Immundisolibacter sp.: one gene and its partner. The protein of the gene in region 1 interacts with the protein of each later gene in a pairwise test. Links are inferred from orthologs where the notes say so. Each region holds a gene or a part of one and is shown on either strand. Other genes may lie near its edges. The genes, in order: mrcB and H5U26_RS00870.

Region 1 (11,513 bases):
TCATCATCCAGGACGGCATGCGGCGCATGTACGAGGCCGACGAGAGCGTCTACTACTACATCACCGTCGAGAACGAGAACTACGCCCACCCGCCGATGCCCGATGGCGTGACCGAGGGCATCCTGCGCGGCCTGTATCGCCTGCCGGGGACTGCGGCCAAGAAAACCCGCGCCAAGGCCACGCCGCGCGTGCAGCTGCTCAGCAGCGGCGCCATCCTGCGCGAGGCCCTGGCGGCCGCCGACATCCTGAGCAAGGACTTTGGCGTGCAGGCCGACGTATGGAGCGCCACCAGCTTCAACGAGCTGCGCCGCGACGGCCTGTCGGTGCAGCGCTGGAACCGCCTGCATCCCACCGCCAAGCCGCGCAAGAGCTACGTCGAGCAGTGCCTGGACGGCAGCGACGGGCCGGTCATCGCCGCCACCGACTACATGCAGGCCTACGCCGACCAGATCCGGCCCTGGGTGCGTGGCCGCTACGAGGTGCTGGGCACCGACGGCTTCGGGCGCAGCGACACGCGCCGGCGACTGCGCCAGTTCTTCGAGGTCAGCCGCGAGCACATCGCCTACGCGGCGCTCAAGGCCCTGGCCGACGAGGGCACGCTCCCGGTCAAAACCGTGGCCGACGCTGCCGGCAAGCTGGGCATCGACCCCGAGCGGCCCGACCCGGCCACCGTCTGAGACGCACGGAGCACAACAACAAATGCAACAGAACCTCATCGTGCCGGGACTGGCCGAGAACGTGCACGAGGCCGACGTGGCCGAGGTGTCCGTCAAGCCCGGCGACACGATCCGCGAAGGCGACATCATCCTGACGCTGGAAACCGACAAGGCGGCCATGGAACTGCCGGCCGAGTTCGGCGGCAAGGTGACCGCCGTGCGCGTGAAGGCCGGCGACCGGGTCAAGGAAGGCGATGTCATCGCCGTGCTGGAAACCACAGCCAGCGCCACGCCGCCGCCAAAGGAAGCCGCCGCCCCCGAACCGGCATCGGCGCCCAAAGCCGCCTCCGCCCCTGCCGCCGAAGCGTCACCCGAGCCAGCAGCCGCTGCGGCGCCCGCGGCTGCGCCGGCGTCTCCAGCGGCCAGCACGCCCACCGTGCAACCGGTCACCTGCCCGGACCTTGGCGACGGCAAGGCCGCCGACGTGATCGAGCTGGCCGTGAAACCCGGCGACACGGTGGCCGAGGGCGACGCCCTCCTCACGGTGGAGACCGAGAAGGCCGCCACCGAACTGCCGGCGCCGTTCGCCGGCACGGTGCGCGAACTGAAGGTCAAGGTCGGCGACAAACTGAAAACCGGCGACCTGGTGGCCATGATCGAAACGGCGGCGCAGGCACCCGCCGCGGCACCGGAACCCGTACCGGAGGCGGCATCACCGCCGGGCGCTGCACCTGCGCCCCTGGCGGCCAGTCCGGCGCCGCAGATCACTGCTGCGCCCCCACCCTCCGGCCAGCTGCCCCACGCCACGCCATCGGTACGCCGCTTCGCACGCGAACTGGGTGTCGATCTGGCCCAGGTCACCGGCAGCGGGCGCAAGGGCCGCATCACACAGGAAGACGTGCAGGCTTACGTCAAGTCCGTCCTGCAGGGCGGGGCGGCGGGAACTGCGAGCGGCGCCGGCCTGGCGCCGCTGCCGGCAATCGATTTTGCCCAGTGGGGCGAGGTCGAGACGGTGGCGCTCAGCCGCATCCGCCAGCTGACCGGCGAGAATCTGGGCCGTTCCTGGCCGCAGGTGCCGCAGGTCACGCAGCACGACGAGGCCGACATCACGGACCTGGAAGCCTTCCGCAAGGCGCGCGGCAAGGACGCCGAGGCCCGCGGCACCAAGCTGACCGTGGTGGCGCTGCTGCTGAAGGCCTGTGCGGGGGCGCTGAAAGTCTTCCCGGACTTCAACGCCAGCCTGGCGGCCGACGGCAAGTCGCTGATCGTCAAGCGCTACGTCCACATCGGCGTGGCCGTGGACACGCCCAATGGCCTGGTGGTGCCGGTGATTCGCGACGTGGACCGCAAGGGCATCATCGACCTGGCGGCGGAACTCGCGGACCTGAGCGCCCGCGCCCGCGAGCGCAAGCTCAAATCCGACGAGATGCGCGGCGGCAGCTTCACCATCTCCAGCCTGGGCGGCATCGGCGGCACCGCCTTCACGCCGATCGTCAACTGGCCGGAAGTGGCCATCCTGGGCGTGTCGCGTTCGTCCATGAAACCAGTCTGGGACGGCACCGCCTTCGTGCCGCGCCTGATGCTGCCGCTGTCGCTGTCCTACGACCACCGCGTCATCGACGGCGCCGCCGGGGCACGCTTCACCCGCCATCTGGCCGGCCTGCTGGAAGACCTGCGTGGCCTTCTGCTCTGAGATCCAACCCGCGCGGAGCGCCCATTCATGAGTAATTCCATCCGCACCCAACTGGTGGTGCTCGGTGCCGGTCCCGGCGGCTACAGCGCCGCCTTCCGGGCGGCCGATCTTGGCCTGCAGGTGGTACTGGTCGAGCGCGAGCAGCGCCTGGGCGGCGTGTGCCTGAACGTCGGCTGCATCCCGTCGAAGGCCCTGCTGCACGTGGCCAAGGTGATCGACGAGGCGGCCCACACGCCCGGCGTCGCCTTCGGCAAGCCCAAGATCGACCTGGACGGCGTTCGTGGCCAGAAGGACAAGGTCGTCAAGCGCCTGACCGATGGCCTCAGCGGCCTGGCGCGCCAGCGCAAGGTGCAGGTGGTGCGTGGCGCGGCGAAATTCACGGCCGCCCATACCCTGCGCGTCGAAGGCCCGGACGGGCCGGTCGACGTCCAATTCGAGCACGCCATTGTCGCCACCGGCTCGACGCCGGTGCGCATCCCCGGCCTGCCGGACGACCCGCGCGTCATGGACTCCACCGGCGCGCTGGCGCTGGCGGACATCCCCGGCAAGCTGCTGGTGATCGGCGGCGGTTACATCGGCCTCGAGATGGCTACCGTGTACCGGGCGCTGGGCAGTGCGGTCAGCGTGGTCGAGTTCATGGACACGCTGCTGCCGGGCGCCGATGCGGACCTGGTCAAGCCGCTGGCCAAAAAGCTGGCCGGGGAGTTCGCCGACATTCGCCTCAAGACCAAGGTCACTGGCATCGAGGCCAAGAAAGACGGCCTGCATGTGAGCTTCGAAGGCCCGGACGGCAAGGAGGTCAAGACCTACGACCGCGCCCTGGTGGCCGTCGGCCGGCGCCCGAACGGCAAGGAGCTGGGCCTGGAGGCGCTGGGCGTGGCGGTGACCGAGCGCGGCTTCATCGAGGTCGATGCCCAGCGCCGCACCGGCGTGGCGCACATTTTTGCCATTGGTGACGTGGCCGGCGAGCCAATGCTGGCGCACAAGGCCGCCCACGAGGGCAAGGTGGCGGCGGAAGTCATCGCCGGCCACAAGGCGGCGTTTGCGCCGCTGGCGATCCCGGCGGTGGTGTTCACCGATCCGGAGATCGCCTGGGCCGGCCTGACCGAACAGCAGGCCAAGAAGGACGGTATCGCCTATGAGAAGGCGGTGTTTCCGTGGGCCGCCAACGGCCGCAGCCTGACACTCGGCCGCGACGAAGGATTGACCAAGATCCTGTTCGACCCGACCAGCCGCCGGGTGCTGGGCGTCGGCATCGTCGGCCCCGGCGCCGGTGACCTGATCGCCGAAGGCGTGCTGGCCATCGAAATGGGCGCCGATGCCCAGGACCTTGCCCTGACCATCCACGCCCATCCGACGCTGTCGGAAACCGTCGGCATGGCGGCCGAGGTCTTCGACGGCAGCGTCACGGACATCATCGCGCCCAAGCGCTGAGGTGCGCCTTTGCGGCGCACCTCGGGCGAAACCACAACGCGATCAAGCCGCCCCGCTCACTGCACGTCGATGGTCACGCTGCGCGCCGGCCCGGGCTCGACCTTGGGCAGTTCCACCCGCAGCACGCCATTGCGGTAGCTGGCCTTGGCCTGATCGGCCCTGACCGGCGCCGGTAGCGGCACGACCCGGCGAAACGCACCGTAGGCGCACTGAATGGTGCGCCAGCGACCGTCGCTGCTGTCGCGCTCGAAGCGCTTCTCGCCGCTGACGACCAGCGCGTCGTCCACCACCTCGATCTTGAAGTCGTCCTTGTCGAGGCCGGGAATTTCCAGGCGCGCCACCAGGCGCCTGTCGTCTTCCAGCAGGTCGACACCGAGCATGGACCAGGACAGGCCCGGCACCCACAGCTCGTCATCGATGCTGGACGATTCCGGCAGATTGGTCGTGTCGCCGGGTTTGAAGCGGGTCAACGCCCCGGACGCCGAACGGCGCAATTGCCGCCAGCCTTCGGAAACGTTGGACCACCACGACTCGACGTTTTCCTTCAGGTTGTTGATGTCCATCGTTGGGTCTCCTGATCACGCCAGCGGCGAGCGGCCGACCTCGTGCCGGCCGCTCGCCAGAACCCGACCGCCGGCCTGCGGCGCCGGGTGATGTTTGCCCGAACCGTCGAAAAGCGCTCTCAACGGCCCGAGCCGGCTCGACATCCCGTCACGCGGCCTGCACGCTGATGCGCCGCGGCTGTGCGTGTTCGGCCTTGGGGATACGCAGCGTCAGCACGCCGTCACGCAGCTCGGCGGTGATTTTCTCGCTGTCGAGTTCGCGCGACAGGTTGAACACGCGCCGATAGCGTGGCAGCGTGATCTCGGCGTGCGTACCCTCGAGTCCCTCCTTCATCGGCAGCTGCATTTCGCCTTCGATGCACAGCTGGTCGCCCTCGACGCGAATGTCGAGCCGGTCGCGCGGCACGCCCGGCAGGTCGGCATACAAGGTGATGCCGCTGGCGTCCTCGATCACGTCCGCCGGCGGCGGCAAGGCCGGTTCCGGCTGTTTGGCAGCTTCGTTTTGCACGATGTCCTGGCTCATGATGGTGTCCTCCGGTCGATCACTGGATGTTGATGCGGCGCGGCAGTGCAGAATCCTTGCGCTGCGCGCTTATGTGCAGCACGCCGTCGCGGTAGGTGGCCGTTACGGAGGCCGGGTCGATGCTGTCCGGCAGGCTCACCACCCGGTGGAAGCGTCCGGCAAAGCGCTCGCCCAGGTGCACGGTGGCCTTCTCCGGCACCTGCGGGGCCTTGCGTTCGCCGCTGATGGTGAGCACGCCTTTCTCGATCTGCACATCGAGGGCGGCCGGATCCACGCCGGGCGCGAAGGCAAAAATTTCCACCGAGTTGGGCGTGGAGCCGATGTTGAGTGTCGGAAAGCCTGCGCCCAGGCCGCGGATGCTCGGAGACAGCTCGAAAGCCTGGTCGAGCTCGCGGCGCAAACGGTCGAATTCCGCGAACAGATTGCGCGAGAACGGGGGTCTGTAAATTGCCATGGTGGTCCTCCTGGTGTACGGGTCGGTCCGACGACCGCCCTGCAAGTTGAACGCAAGCAAAAGATCGGTGCCACCGTGACTGCTTTCAAGAGCTCGCACAGGGTTGTGGGTAGGCTGTCGCTGCCCTTGAGTCCGGCGCCGCGCAGCCCTATTTTCCAAACCCCGGTCAACGGCTAGCACTGCCAAGGAGTGCCCATGGAGTTTCGGGACTACTACCAGATTCTCGGCGTGCCGCGTGACGCGACTGCCGACGCCATCAAGCGCGCCTTTCGCAAGCTGGCGCGCAAGTACCACCCGGACGTGTCCAAGGAACCGGACGCCGAGCAGCACATGAAGGAGGTCAACGAGGCCTACGCGGTACTGTCGGACCCCGAAAAACGCGCCGCCTATGACCAGCTCGGACCCGGCCATCGGCCCGGCGAGGAATTTCGCCCGCCGCCGGGATGGGATGCCGGGTTCGAGTTCTCGGGCGGCGGCTTCTCGCCGCATGAGGCGGCCGATTTCTCCGATTTCTTTACCGAGCTGTTCGGGCACATGGGCGCACGCCCGCGTCGCGCCGCGCATGGGCGTGGCCAGGACCATTACGCCAAGATCTACCTTGACCTCCAGGACGCCTTCACCGGCGCCACACGCGACATCACGCTACGCGTGCCGACGGTCGATAAACAAACCGGCCGCCTGAGCATGGTGCAGCGCACGCTGCGCGTGACCATTCCCAGGGGCGTGCGCGAAGGTCAGCTGATTCGCCTGGCCGGACAGGGATATCCGGGCGCCGGCAGCGGTGCGGCCGGCGATCTGCTGCTCGAAGTACACCTCAAGCCCGACGAGCGCTATCGCGTCGAGGGCCGCGATCTGAGCATGACCTTGCCGGTGGCGCCGTGGGAGGCCGCACTGGGCGCGGTGATCGCGGTGCCGCTGCCGGTGGGCGAGGTCAAGGTACGCATTCCGGCGGGCGCACAAAGCGGTACCGAGCTGCGCGTGCGCGGCAGGGGCCTGCCGGGCGATCCGCCAGGCGATCTGCTGCTGCACGTGCGGGTGGTGTTGCCGCCGGCGGACACGCCACGGGCACGGGAACTCTATGCAACGATGGCACGGGAATTGGCTTTCGATCCACGTCGCAGGAACTGAACGGCGATGAACCAGAAAGAAGCACTGATCGGCACCCTGCTCGACGAATCGTGGCTGACGCTGGAGCAGCTGGCGGCCGCCTGCGCGGCCGACGTCGAGTGGCTGCAGCAACACCTGGAGGCTGGCCTGCTGCCGCAGGCGCGGTCGCTCGGCGGGGTCTGGCGGTTCTCGTCGGCCACCCTGCGCCGGGCGCGCCGGCTGCGGCAGATCGAGCGGGATTTCGATGCGGCGCCGGAACTGGCCGGCCTGGTCGGTGACCTCATCGAGGAGATCGAGCGCCTGCGCGCGCGCCTGGCCCTGTACGGCCTGGGCTGAACCGCCAGCGGCCCGTGGATGATCAGCGCGCCATCGGGCGGGCCCGCGCAGCGGAGCTGACACGCCGCTGCGGGCGCGCTATGCGGCTGTCAGTCCTGCTCGGCTGCCTGCTGCTGGGCACCTGGCACTCGCCCGGCGTGGCTGCCTGGCAGGGCGAGCAGCGCACGATCACGCCACGCGGCGCGCTCGGTGCGGACGAGCGTGCCGTCATCGAGCTGTTCGAGCGCACCCGCGACTCGGTGGTCTACATCAGCACCGCCGAGCTGGTGCAGGATTTCTGGACGCGCAACGTGTTTGCCGTGCCGCGCGGCACCGGCTCGGGCTTCGTGTGGGACGAGGCGGGGCACGTGGTGACCAATTTTCACGTCATCCAGGGCGCTGCGCGCGCCACGGTGCGCCTGGCCGATGGGCGCGACTATCCGGCGCGCCTGGTGGGGGCAAGCCCAGCGCACGACATCGCCGTGCTCAGGATCGGCGTCGATTTCAAGTCGCCGCCGCCGGTGCCGATCGGCACCAGCCACGACCTGAAGGTGGGGCAGAAGGTGTTTGCCATCGGCAACCCCTTCGGACTCGACTGGACCTTGACCACAGGCATCGTCTCGGCGCTCGACCGCAGCCTGCCGGCCCAGGAGGGCGGCAGCATCGTCGAACATCTGATCCAGACCGATGCCGCCATCAACCCCGGCAATTCGGGCGGACCGCTGCTGGATTCGGCCGGTCGGCTGATCGGCATCAACACCGCCATTTACAGCCCCTCGGGCGCCTCGGCCGGCATTGGCTTCGCCGTTCCGGTCGACACCGTCATGCGCGTGGTGCCGCAGCTGATCCGGCACGGCAGGTACACGCGCCCGGCGCTGGGTGTCGAAGTCGACGAAGGCGTCAATGCGCGCCTGAGCCGGCTGCTCGGCATCGAGGGCGTGTTCGTGCTGGATGTCGCGCCGGGCTCGCCGGCGGCGGCGGCCGGCCTCACGCCGCTGCGCTTGACGCCCGACGGGCGCATGGCGGCGGGCGACATCATCATCGCCGTGGCCGGCAAGCCGGTGGATTCGGTGGCGCGCCTGCTGGCCCGGCTCGACGATTTCTCCGTCGGCGACGTGGTGCAGATCGGTCTGCTACGCGGCGGGCAACAACGTACCGTGACCGTCACCCTGCAGGCGGAAAACTGATCCGAACCGGCTAGGGTCGCTGGCGGGCGCGCGCCAGCTCGATGATGCGCCGGTTCTGTTCGCGCACGGCAGCGTTGTTGCCGGCCAGGGAGTCGGAGCGGGACGCCAGCGTGGCGGCCTGATCGAAGTCGCCGTTTTGCAGGCGCAGCCAGGCCAGCTTCTGCCATAGCACCGGATCCTGCGGTCGGATACGCAGCGCCCGCTCCAGCTGCGCCGCCGCGGACGCATAGTCGCCGGCGGCGGCCTGCCGGTCGGCCAGCGCCACCAGCGACCCGGTGGCCGTCGGCTGCGCCGGTGGCGCAGGGGTGGCGCTGGCCGGTGGCGCCGACGGCGGTGGGCCGGGCCGGATGATGGCCGATGCCGGCGGCTGCGGCCTGGGCAAGGGCTGCGCCGGCGGCAGGGGCGCCTGTGGCGCCTGACTGGTAGGTGGCGGCGGCGCAGGCTCGGGCTCGGGCCGCGGCGGCGGTGCACTGACGCAACCGGCCAGCAGCAGCGGGCCGGCCAGCAACAGCCGCCACCGCGGCTTCGAGCGGCGGTTCAGAACAGCTTGCGCAACCAGCGCCATGAGTCGTCGTCCTTGTGTTGCGGAGGTGAAATGGCGGCGCCGTCGCAGGGCGCGGCGCCAGGCGGCGCGCCGCCGTCCAGCACCGGCATGCCAAAGCCGCCCGGACACTGCGCCGCCGGCAGCCAGGGACCATCGGGCGCCTGCACCCAGCGAATGCCGGGCGGCTCGGCCAGGGTCAGCGGCACCGCCGGCAGGCGACCGATCAGATCGGTCCAGATGCGCATGGCGCCGCTGGCGCCGTACAGGCCGGTCTCGCCGTTGTCGTCCAGACCCACCCACACCGCCGCCACCGTGTTGCCGGTGAAGCCGGCAAACCAGGAGTCGCGGCTGTCGTTGGTGGTGCCGGTCTTGCCGGCCACGTTCAGGCCCGGCAGCACGCGCCCGAGCGCCCGCGCGGTGCCGTTGCGGGCCACTTCCTGCAGCGCCGTGTTGACCAGAAACACCGCCGCCGGATCGAGCTTTTGTTCCACCGACATCGGGTAGCTGGCCAGCGGCTTGCCGTCCTTGTCGGTCACGGCGTGGATGCCGCGCAGATGCAGCCGAAAGCCGCCGGCGGCCAGCGTCAGGTATATGCGCGTGACTTCGAACGGGGTCAGCTCGACCGCGCCCAGCAGCACCGACGGCACCTCGGGCAGGTCGCGCGTCACGCCCAGCGCGCGCAGGGTCTTGAGCACGCTCGGCACGCCGACCTGCAGGCCCAGCGCCACCGTGGCGCTGTTGCGCGACTCGGCGAGTCCCCGCAGCAAGGACACGTCGCCCGCATAGTCGTCACCGGAGTTGCGTGGTTGCCAGCTCTGGCCGCTCGGCAGGCGCACCGACATGCGCCGGTCGTCCAGGCGCGTGGCCAGGTTGAAGCGCTCCGGCTGCGCCAGCGCCGTCAGGTACACCGCCGGCTTGGCCAGCGAGCCGATCTGGCGCTGGGCGTCCAGCGCCCGGTTGTAGCCGTCGAACCGCGGATCGCGGTCGCCGACCAGCGCCAGCACCTCGCCAGTGGCGATGTCCGCCGCCACGGCGGCCATCTGCAGATCGGGCAGCTTGCGCTGCTTGGCGAGTGCACCACCCTGTTCGGTGACTGCCGCCTCGGCCGCCACCTGCACCGCCGGGTCCATGGTGGCGAAGATGCGCAGGCCCTCGTTGCGCAGCACCTGTTCCGGGTAGTCGCGTTGCAACTGGCGCCGCACCAGGTCCAGGAAGGCCGGATAGCGGGCCATCGTCAGCGAGCTGCGCTTGACCACCCGCAGCGGCTTGGCCTGCTCGGCGGCAACCTGCTCGGGCGTCAGCTGGCCCTGCTCGCCCAGCAGGCGCAGGGCAAGGTTGCGCCGCGCCGTGGCGCGCTCGGGATGGCGCCGCGGGTCGTAGTAGGACGGCGCCTGCACCATGCCGGCCAGCAGCGCCAGCTGGCCGGTATCCAGTTCGCCCAGCGGGCGGCCGAAGTACAGCATCGCGCCCTGCGCCACGCCGTGCACGCCGCGCCCGCCGACCTGGCCCAGGAACACCTCGTTCAGGTACGACTCGAGGATGTCGTCCTTGCTGTAATGGGTTTCCAGCAGCACCGCCATGATGGCCTCGGTGAGCTTGCGCCACACCGTGCGGTCGGCGGTCAGGAAGTAGTTCTTGACCAGTTGCTGGGTCAGCGTGCTGCCGCCCTGCACCACCGCGCCAGCCCGCACGTCCGCCCACAGGGCGCGCCCGATGGCACGCGCCGACACGCCGCGGTGGCGGTAGAAGTCCCGATCCTCCAGCGTCAGCAGGGCCTGCACCAGCACCGGCGGCACCTCCGGCAGGCGCACCAGCAACCGGTCCTCGTTGCTGGCCGGATAGAAACCGCCGATGAATTCCGGCTCCAGGCGCAGCAGCGGCAGCTCACCCTCATCGCCATACAGGCCGGCGATCTGCCGGCCATCGAAGCGGATTTCCACCTTGCGCGGCGGCTCCGGGCCGTCCCAGAACTGAAAGCCGCGCGTGTAGACGAGCAGTCGATTGCCGCGCACGGCATAGCTGCCGACACCGGTCGGTTCACCGCGCTGATAGCCCAGGCGATCGAGCGCCTCGACCACCCGCGGCGGGTCGAGCGGCACGCCGGCGTAAAGCTCCAGCGGCCGGGCGAACACGCGCGCCGGCAGTGCCCAGCGCTGGCCCTCGAATTTCTCGCGAATGACCCGGTCCAGGTGCACCGCGTACAGGGCGAGTCCGGCAAGACCCGCCAGCGCGAGCGGCAGCAGCCATCCCAGCCAGCGGCGGCGGATGGCAGGACGTGGGCGCGGTTTGGGCATGGGCAGTGCAGTATCGGCGGCAGGTTTAACCTACTAGTCTAGCGTGCCGACCCGACCCCACCGTGCCCCAATGCGTGCGGCTTGCAAAGCGAGGAGGAAGCCATGTTCGAACCGGACCGTTTCGTCGCCGACTGCCGGACTGCCCTGCTCAGTGCCGATCCGGCCGCCGCCATCGCCGCCCTGCTGGCGGACGCCCTGCGCGACCCGCAGGCGCTGGTGGACGCCTTTGCACCCGGCGCAGACCAGCCCGGCGTGGTGCCGCTGTTTCGCTCCGACAGCCTGACCGTGGCGCACGTCATCAGCGCGCCGGGCAGCCGCAGCCCGGTCCACAACCACCGCATGTGGGGCGTGATCGGCATCTACGCCGGGCAGGAGGACAACCACCTGTATCGGCGCGGCGCGCACGGCCTGATCGATGGCGGCCTGCGCAGCCTGCGCCCCGGCGACGTGTTCGTGATGGACCCCGAACTGATCCACGCCGTGGCAAATCCGCTGACCACCCTCAACGGCGGCCTGCATGTGTACGGCGGCGACCTGATGGCCCGCCCCGGCCGCAGCCTGTGGGACCCGGACAGCGGCGCCGAGGAAGCCTATGCCTTCGAGCGGGTGCTCGAGTACACGGCGCGCCTGAGCGGCTGAGGAAGCTGAATACATCCATCCAGGATTTTCCAGCGACCGCGACCTGGAAAGACCGGGTAGGAGCCCAGCTTCGCTGCGCGATGATCGCCCGGCACAGCCGGGCT
Region 2 (4,721 bases), on another replicon or contig:
CGGCCGCCAGCGCGGCGGCGGTGGCGGCGAGCGCGTTTTGCACGTTGTGCCGGCCGAGCAGGCCAAGGTGGGTGCGGGCGCTGCCGGCGGGCGTGCGCAGCTCGATGTCCGTGCCGTCGGCCGAGAGCTCGAAGTCGGCCGTCACCTCGGCGGGCTGATCGAGCCCAAAGCTGACGATCCGGCGAGCGCCGGCCAGCTGGCGCCACAGCGGGCAGTGCGCATCGTCAGCGTTGAGCACCGCGACCGCCTGCGGCGGCAGGCGCTCGATCAGCTCGCCCTTGGCGCGCGCCACGGCCGCCACGCTGCCCAGGCCTTCCAGGTGCGCCGCACCGGCGTTGCTGATCAGGCCCAGCGTCGGGCGTGTCAGGTCGGTCAGGTGGGCGATCTCGCCGGCGTGGTTCATGCCCATCTCGACCACCGCCGCACGGTGGGTGTCCCGCAGTTCGAGCAGCGTCAGCGGCACGCCGATGTGGTTGTTGCGGTTGCCGCGCGTGGCCAGCACCGGGCCCAGACCGGCCAGGGCGGCGGCCAGCAGTTCCTTGACCGTGGTCTTGCCGCTGCTGCCGGTGATCGCCAGCACCGGGATGTCGAAACGCGCCCGCCAGGCGGCGGCCAGCTGGCCCAGCGCCGTCAGCGGGTCGGCCACTTCCAGGCACGGCAGCGCCGGGTGGGCGCGGCGCACCAGCGCCCCGGCGGCGCCGGCGGCGGCTACCGCAGCCAGATAGTCATGGCCATCGAAATGCGGACCTTCGAGCGCCACGAACAGCTCGCCGGGGCGCAGCGTGCGGCTGTCGGTGCTGACGCCACTGAAGTCGCCGGTCGGCCGACCGCTGGCCCCGACGATGACGGCGGCCTGTGCCAGGGACATCACGATCGCCCCTTGAGCGCGTTCTGCGCGCAGTCGAAATCGCTGAACGGCCGGCGTTCGGTGCCGACGATCTGGAAGCGCTCGGCGCCCTTGCCGGCGATCAGAACCACGTCGCGCACATCGGCACTGGCGATGGCGTGGGTGATGGCCAAGGCGCGGTCGTGGATCAGCTCCACACCGTCACCTTGCGGCATGCCGGCCAGGATGGCGGCGGCGATGGCGGCCGGCGCCTCGCCGCGCGGGTTGTCGTCGGTGACGACCACCCGATCGGCCAGGCGCACGGCCAGTTCACCCATGACCGGCCGCTTGGCGGCATCCCGCTCGCCGCCGCAGCCGAACACGCACCACAAGCGCCCGCCGGCCGGCACATGCGCGCGCAGCGCCGTCAGCACCGATTCGAGCGCCGGCGGGTTGTGGGCGTAGTCGATAACCACCAGCGGCGCGCCGGGCCGGCGCAGGGCCTGCATGCGGCCGGGCACGGACGTGAGCGCCTGCAGTTTCTCGATGGCCTCGGCAAACGGCACGTCCGCCAGCAGCAAGGCGCCCAGCACCGCCAGCAGGTTGTACAGGTTGAACTCGCCCAGCAGCGGGCTGGCGAAGCGCGCCTGACCGAACGGGCTGTCGATGTCGATCAGCAGCCCGCCCGGCCGGGCATCGGCACGGCCGCGCAGCTGGCCGTGGCGCAGGCCGTAGCGCAGCACGCGCACGCCGGGCGCCAGGGCGGATGCCATGTGCTCGACGTAGGGATCGTCGGCGTTGAGCACCGCCGCGCGCAGGCCGGGGCTGGCGAACAGGCCGGCCTTGGCGGCGGCGTAGTCGTCCAGATCGCGGTGATAGTCCAGGTGGTCGTGGCCCAGATTGGTATAGACGGCGGTATCGAAGCGCACGCCGGCCGTGCGCTGCTGGTGCAGGGCGTGCGAGGACACTTCCATGGCCACCGCGCGGGCGCCCTGGTCGCGCAGGCGGGCCAGCCAGGACTGCAGGGCCAGCGGGTCGGGTGTGGTGTGGCTGGCCGGCTCCAGCCGACCGGGAAAGCCGTTGCCCTCGGTGCCCAGGATGCCGCAGCGAGGCAGGCACTGGGCCAGGAAATGGCTGACCGAGGTCTTGCCGTTGGTGCCGGTGATGCCGATCACGGCCAGCGCCTTGGACGGCTCGCCATGAAAGCGCGCGGCGATGATGCCCTGCCGGGCGGCCAGGTCCGCCAGCGCCAGCACGGGCACTGGCAAGCCGGTCGGCAGCGGCAGGGAGGCGTCGATCAGCACCGCCGCGACGCCGGCCGCGATGGCCTGCTCCAGGTGCCGGGCGCCCGAGGTGCGCCGCCCGGGCACCGCCAGGAACAGATCGCCCGGTTGTGCCAACCGGCTGTCGTTGCACAGGCCGCTGACGGCGAGGTCGCCGACCCGGCCGGCGCTCGGTTCGCCGTCCAGCCAACCGGCCAGCAGCGTGGCCAGTGGCACCGTCGTCGGGTTGGCTTTGCGAGCGACCATCACAGGCGGCGCTCCGCCGCCTGCAGCAGGTTCGGTGTCGCAGCCGGCGTCGGCGGGATCAGCGGCGCCGCCGGTAGCGCGTCCGGCGCCACGCCGAGCATGCGCAGGGCGCCCGCCATCACGCTCTGGAATACCGGCGCCGCCACTTCACCGCCGTAATAGGCGCCCTGCGGGTCGCGCAGGCTGACCAGCAGCACCAGACGCGGATTGCTGACCGGCGCGAAGCCGGCGAAGGTGGCCAGATAGCGGCGACGGTCGTAGCTGCCGCCGGCCGCGATGTGCGTGGTGCCGGTCTTGCCGGCCACCCGGTAGCCGGCGATGGCCGCCTTGGTGGCCGTGCCTCCCGGCCCGACCACGCCTTCGAGCATGGCGTTGACCTCGGCCGCGACATCCGCCGGCAGGGCGCGCTCACCGGCCGGCTGCTCGCTGGCCGGAACGGCCAGGAAACTGACCGGCCGCAGCAGGCCGCCGCTGGCCAGCGCGGCATAGGCACGTGCCAATTGCAGGGCCGTGCCCGATACGCCGTAACCGAAGGCCATGGTCACCTGCTCGACCTGTCGCCAGCTTTGCGCGGCGCGCAGCAGGCCGCTGGCTTCGCCCGGAAAGCCGGTGCTGGTGGGCACGCCAAAACCGAAGCGGGCGAAGCTTTCCCACATCTGCGCCGGAGTCATGGACAGGCCGATCTGCACCGCGCCGACATTGCTCGACTTGCGGATCACGCCGGCCATGTCCAGCGCGCCGTAGTTGTGCACATCGCGCACGGTATGCCGGGCCACGCGCAGGTAGCCGGGGGAGGTGTCGATCACGCGGTGCGGATCGAAGCTGTGGTGCGCCAGGGCGGCGGCCACGGTGAACGGCTTGATGGTGGAGCCCGGCTCGAACGGATCGGTGACGGCCCGGTTGCGGCGGCGGTCCGGATCCTGGTCGGCGCGATCGTTCGGGTTGAAGGTCGGCTGGTTGACCATGGCCAGCACCTCGCCGCTGGCCACATCCAGCATCACCGCCATACCGGAGGCGGCCTTGTGGCGCAGCACGGCGGCTTTCAGCTCACGGTAGGCCAGGTACTGGATGCGCCGGTCGATGGACAGCCGCAGATCCTTGCCCGGTCGCGGCGGGGCGATGGTTTCGAGCAGGGCGACGCGTTGACGCCGGGCGTCGAGCACGATGCGTTCTTTGCCCGGCGTACCGCGCAGGTGGCCGTCATAGGCGGCTTCGAGCCCGCCCTGGCCGTGGTCGTCGATATCGGTGTAGCCGACCACGTGGCCGGCGGCTTCGGCCAGCGGGTAGTAACGGCGGTAGCCACGCTGGCGATAGACGCCGGGCAGCTTCAGTGCCAGGGCGGCATCGGCCATTTCCGGCGGCACCGCGCGGCGCAGATAGGCGAATTTGGTGTCGGCCCGCGCCGCCACGGTGGCCGACAGTTGCGTCGGGTCCAGCCCCAGCGCATGCGCCAGTTCGGGCCAGCGCTGCCGCGCCTTGCGAAAATCCTCCGGCACGACCCATACCGAATCGACCGGCGCGCTGATGGCCAGCGGCTCACCGTTGCGGTCCAGCAGCATGCCGCGATGGGCATTGATGGACACGGTGCGCAGGGCGCGCGCATCACCCTGGCCTTTCAGGAACTGCGTGCGCAGCGTGTGCAGGTACACGGCCTGCACCATCAGCGCGCCACCGGCCAGCAGGAGCAGGGCCAGCACCAGGTAGTGACGCGGGCGCGAGAACACGGCGCTCATCGTCGCACCTGCGCCATTTCCTGCGGCTGCGGCAGGACCATGCCCAGCTCGTCGCGCGCCTTGCCCTCGACCCGCGCATGCGTGGTCAACGTGGCCTCTTCCAGCAGCAGGCGGCTCCACTCGCTGTCGAGACGGTCACGGCTCTCGCGCAGCTCGCTCAGCTCGGTCACCAGGCGGCGTTCGCGGTATTTGATGTGCACCACGCCCAGCGCCGACGCGAAGCAGACCAGCAGCAGCGCCGCCAGCAGCAGATGTCCAATGCGCTCAATCATGGGCGGGCACCGGATCGGGCAGGCGCTCGGCCACGCGCAGGATGGCGCTGCGCGCGCGCGGATTGACCGCCAGTTCGGCCGCGGCGGCCTTCTTGGGCACCCGCACCAGGCGCAGCACGGGCGGCTCGTGCGCACCCTCGAAGCGGCCCGCGTGCAGGCGCATGAACTGCTTGACCGGACGATCTTCAAGGGAATGAAAGCTCAGCACGACCAGCCGTCCGCCGGGCGCCAGCACCGACAGCGCCTGGTCCAGGCCGGCGGCCAGATCGTCCAGCTCGTGATTGACCACCATGCGCAGCGCCTGGAAGGTGCGCGTTGCAAAGTGCTTGTGCTGCTCGCGCCGCGGCATGGCGCCGCGCAC

What was found.
Region 2: the proteins of mrcB (region 1) and H5U26_RS00870 interact in binary tests that used the Escherichia coli proteins (3 or more experiments, as listed by UniProt). The link is inferred for Immundisolibacter sp. from one-to-one orthologs.

The regions. Positions count from the first base shown.
Region 1 is NZ_JACIZD010000002.1:245,518-257,030, forward strand. What follows is about bases 8,121-11,104. They hold mrcB (penicillin-binding protein 1B), read right to left. Parts: upstream 10,771-11,104; coding sequence 8,470-10,770; downstream 8,121-8,469. Other genes in these bases: H5U26_RS05010 (tetratricopeptide repeat protein), read right to left, coding at 8,121-8,497; H5U26_RS05020 (hypothetical protein), read left to right, coding at 10,873-11,104. Outside these bases: aceE (pyruvate dehydrogenase (acetyl-transferring), homodimeric type), read left to right, coding at 1-677; aceF (dihydrolipoyllysine-residue acetyltransferase), read left to right, coding at 700-2,349; lpdA (dihydrolipoyl dehydrogenase), read left to right, coding at 2,377-3,783; H5U26_RS04980 (Hsp20/alpha crystallin family protein), read right to left, coding at 3,840-4,346; H5U26_RS04985 (Hsp20/alpha crystallin family protein), read right to left, coding at 4,495-4,869; H5U26_RS04990 (Hsp20/alpha crystallin family protein), read right to left, coding at 4,889-5,317; H5U26_RS04995 (DnaJ C-terminal domain-containing protein), read left to right, coding at 5,519-6,451; H5U26_RS05000 (hypothetical protein), read left to right, coding at 6,458-6,766; H5U26_RS05005 (trypsin-like peptidase domain-containing protein), read left to right, coding at 6,847-7,932; more of H5U26_RS05010, read right to left, coding at 7,943-8,120; more of H5U26_RS05020, read left to right, coding at 11,105-11,409. UniProt on the Escherichia coli protein: Cell wall formation. Synthesis of cross-linked peptidoglycan from the lipid intermediates.
Region 2 is NZ_JACIZD010000001.1:181,179-185,899, reverse strand. What follows is about bases 1,722-4,721. They hold H5U26_RS00870 (penicillin-binding protein 2), read right to left. Parts: upstream 4,089-4,721; coding sequence 2,355-4,088; downstream 1,722-2,354. Other genes in these bases: rsmH (16S rRNA (cytosine(1402)-N(4))-methyltransferase RsmH), read right to left, coding at 4,353-4,721; ftsL (cell division protein FtsL), read right to left, coding at 4,085-4,360; H5U26_RS00875 (UDP-N-acetylmuramoyl-L-alanyl-D-glutamate--2,6-diaminopimelate ligase), read right to left, coding at 1,722-2,355. Also shown: murF (UDP-N-acetylmuramoyl-tripeptide--D-alanyl-D-alanine ligase), read right to left, coding at 1-868; more of H5U26_RS00875, read right to left, coding at 868-1,721. UniProt on the Escherichia coli protein: Essential cell division protein that catalyzes cross-linking of the peptidoglycan cell wall at the division septum. Required for localization of FtsN.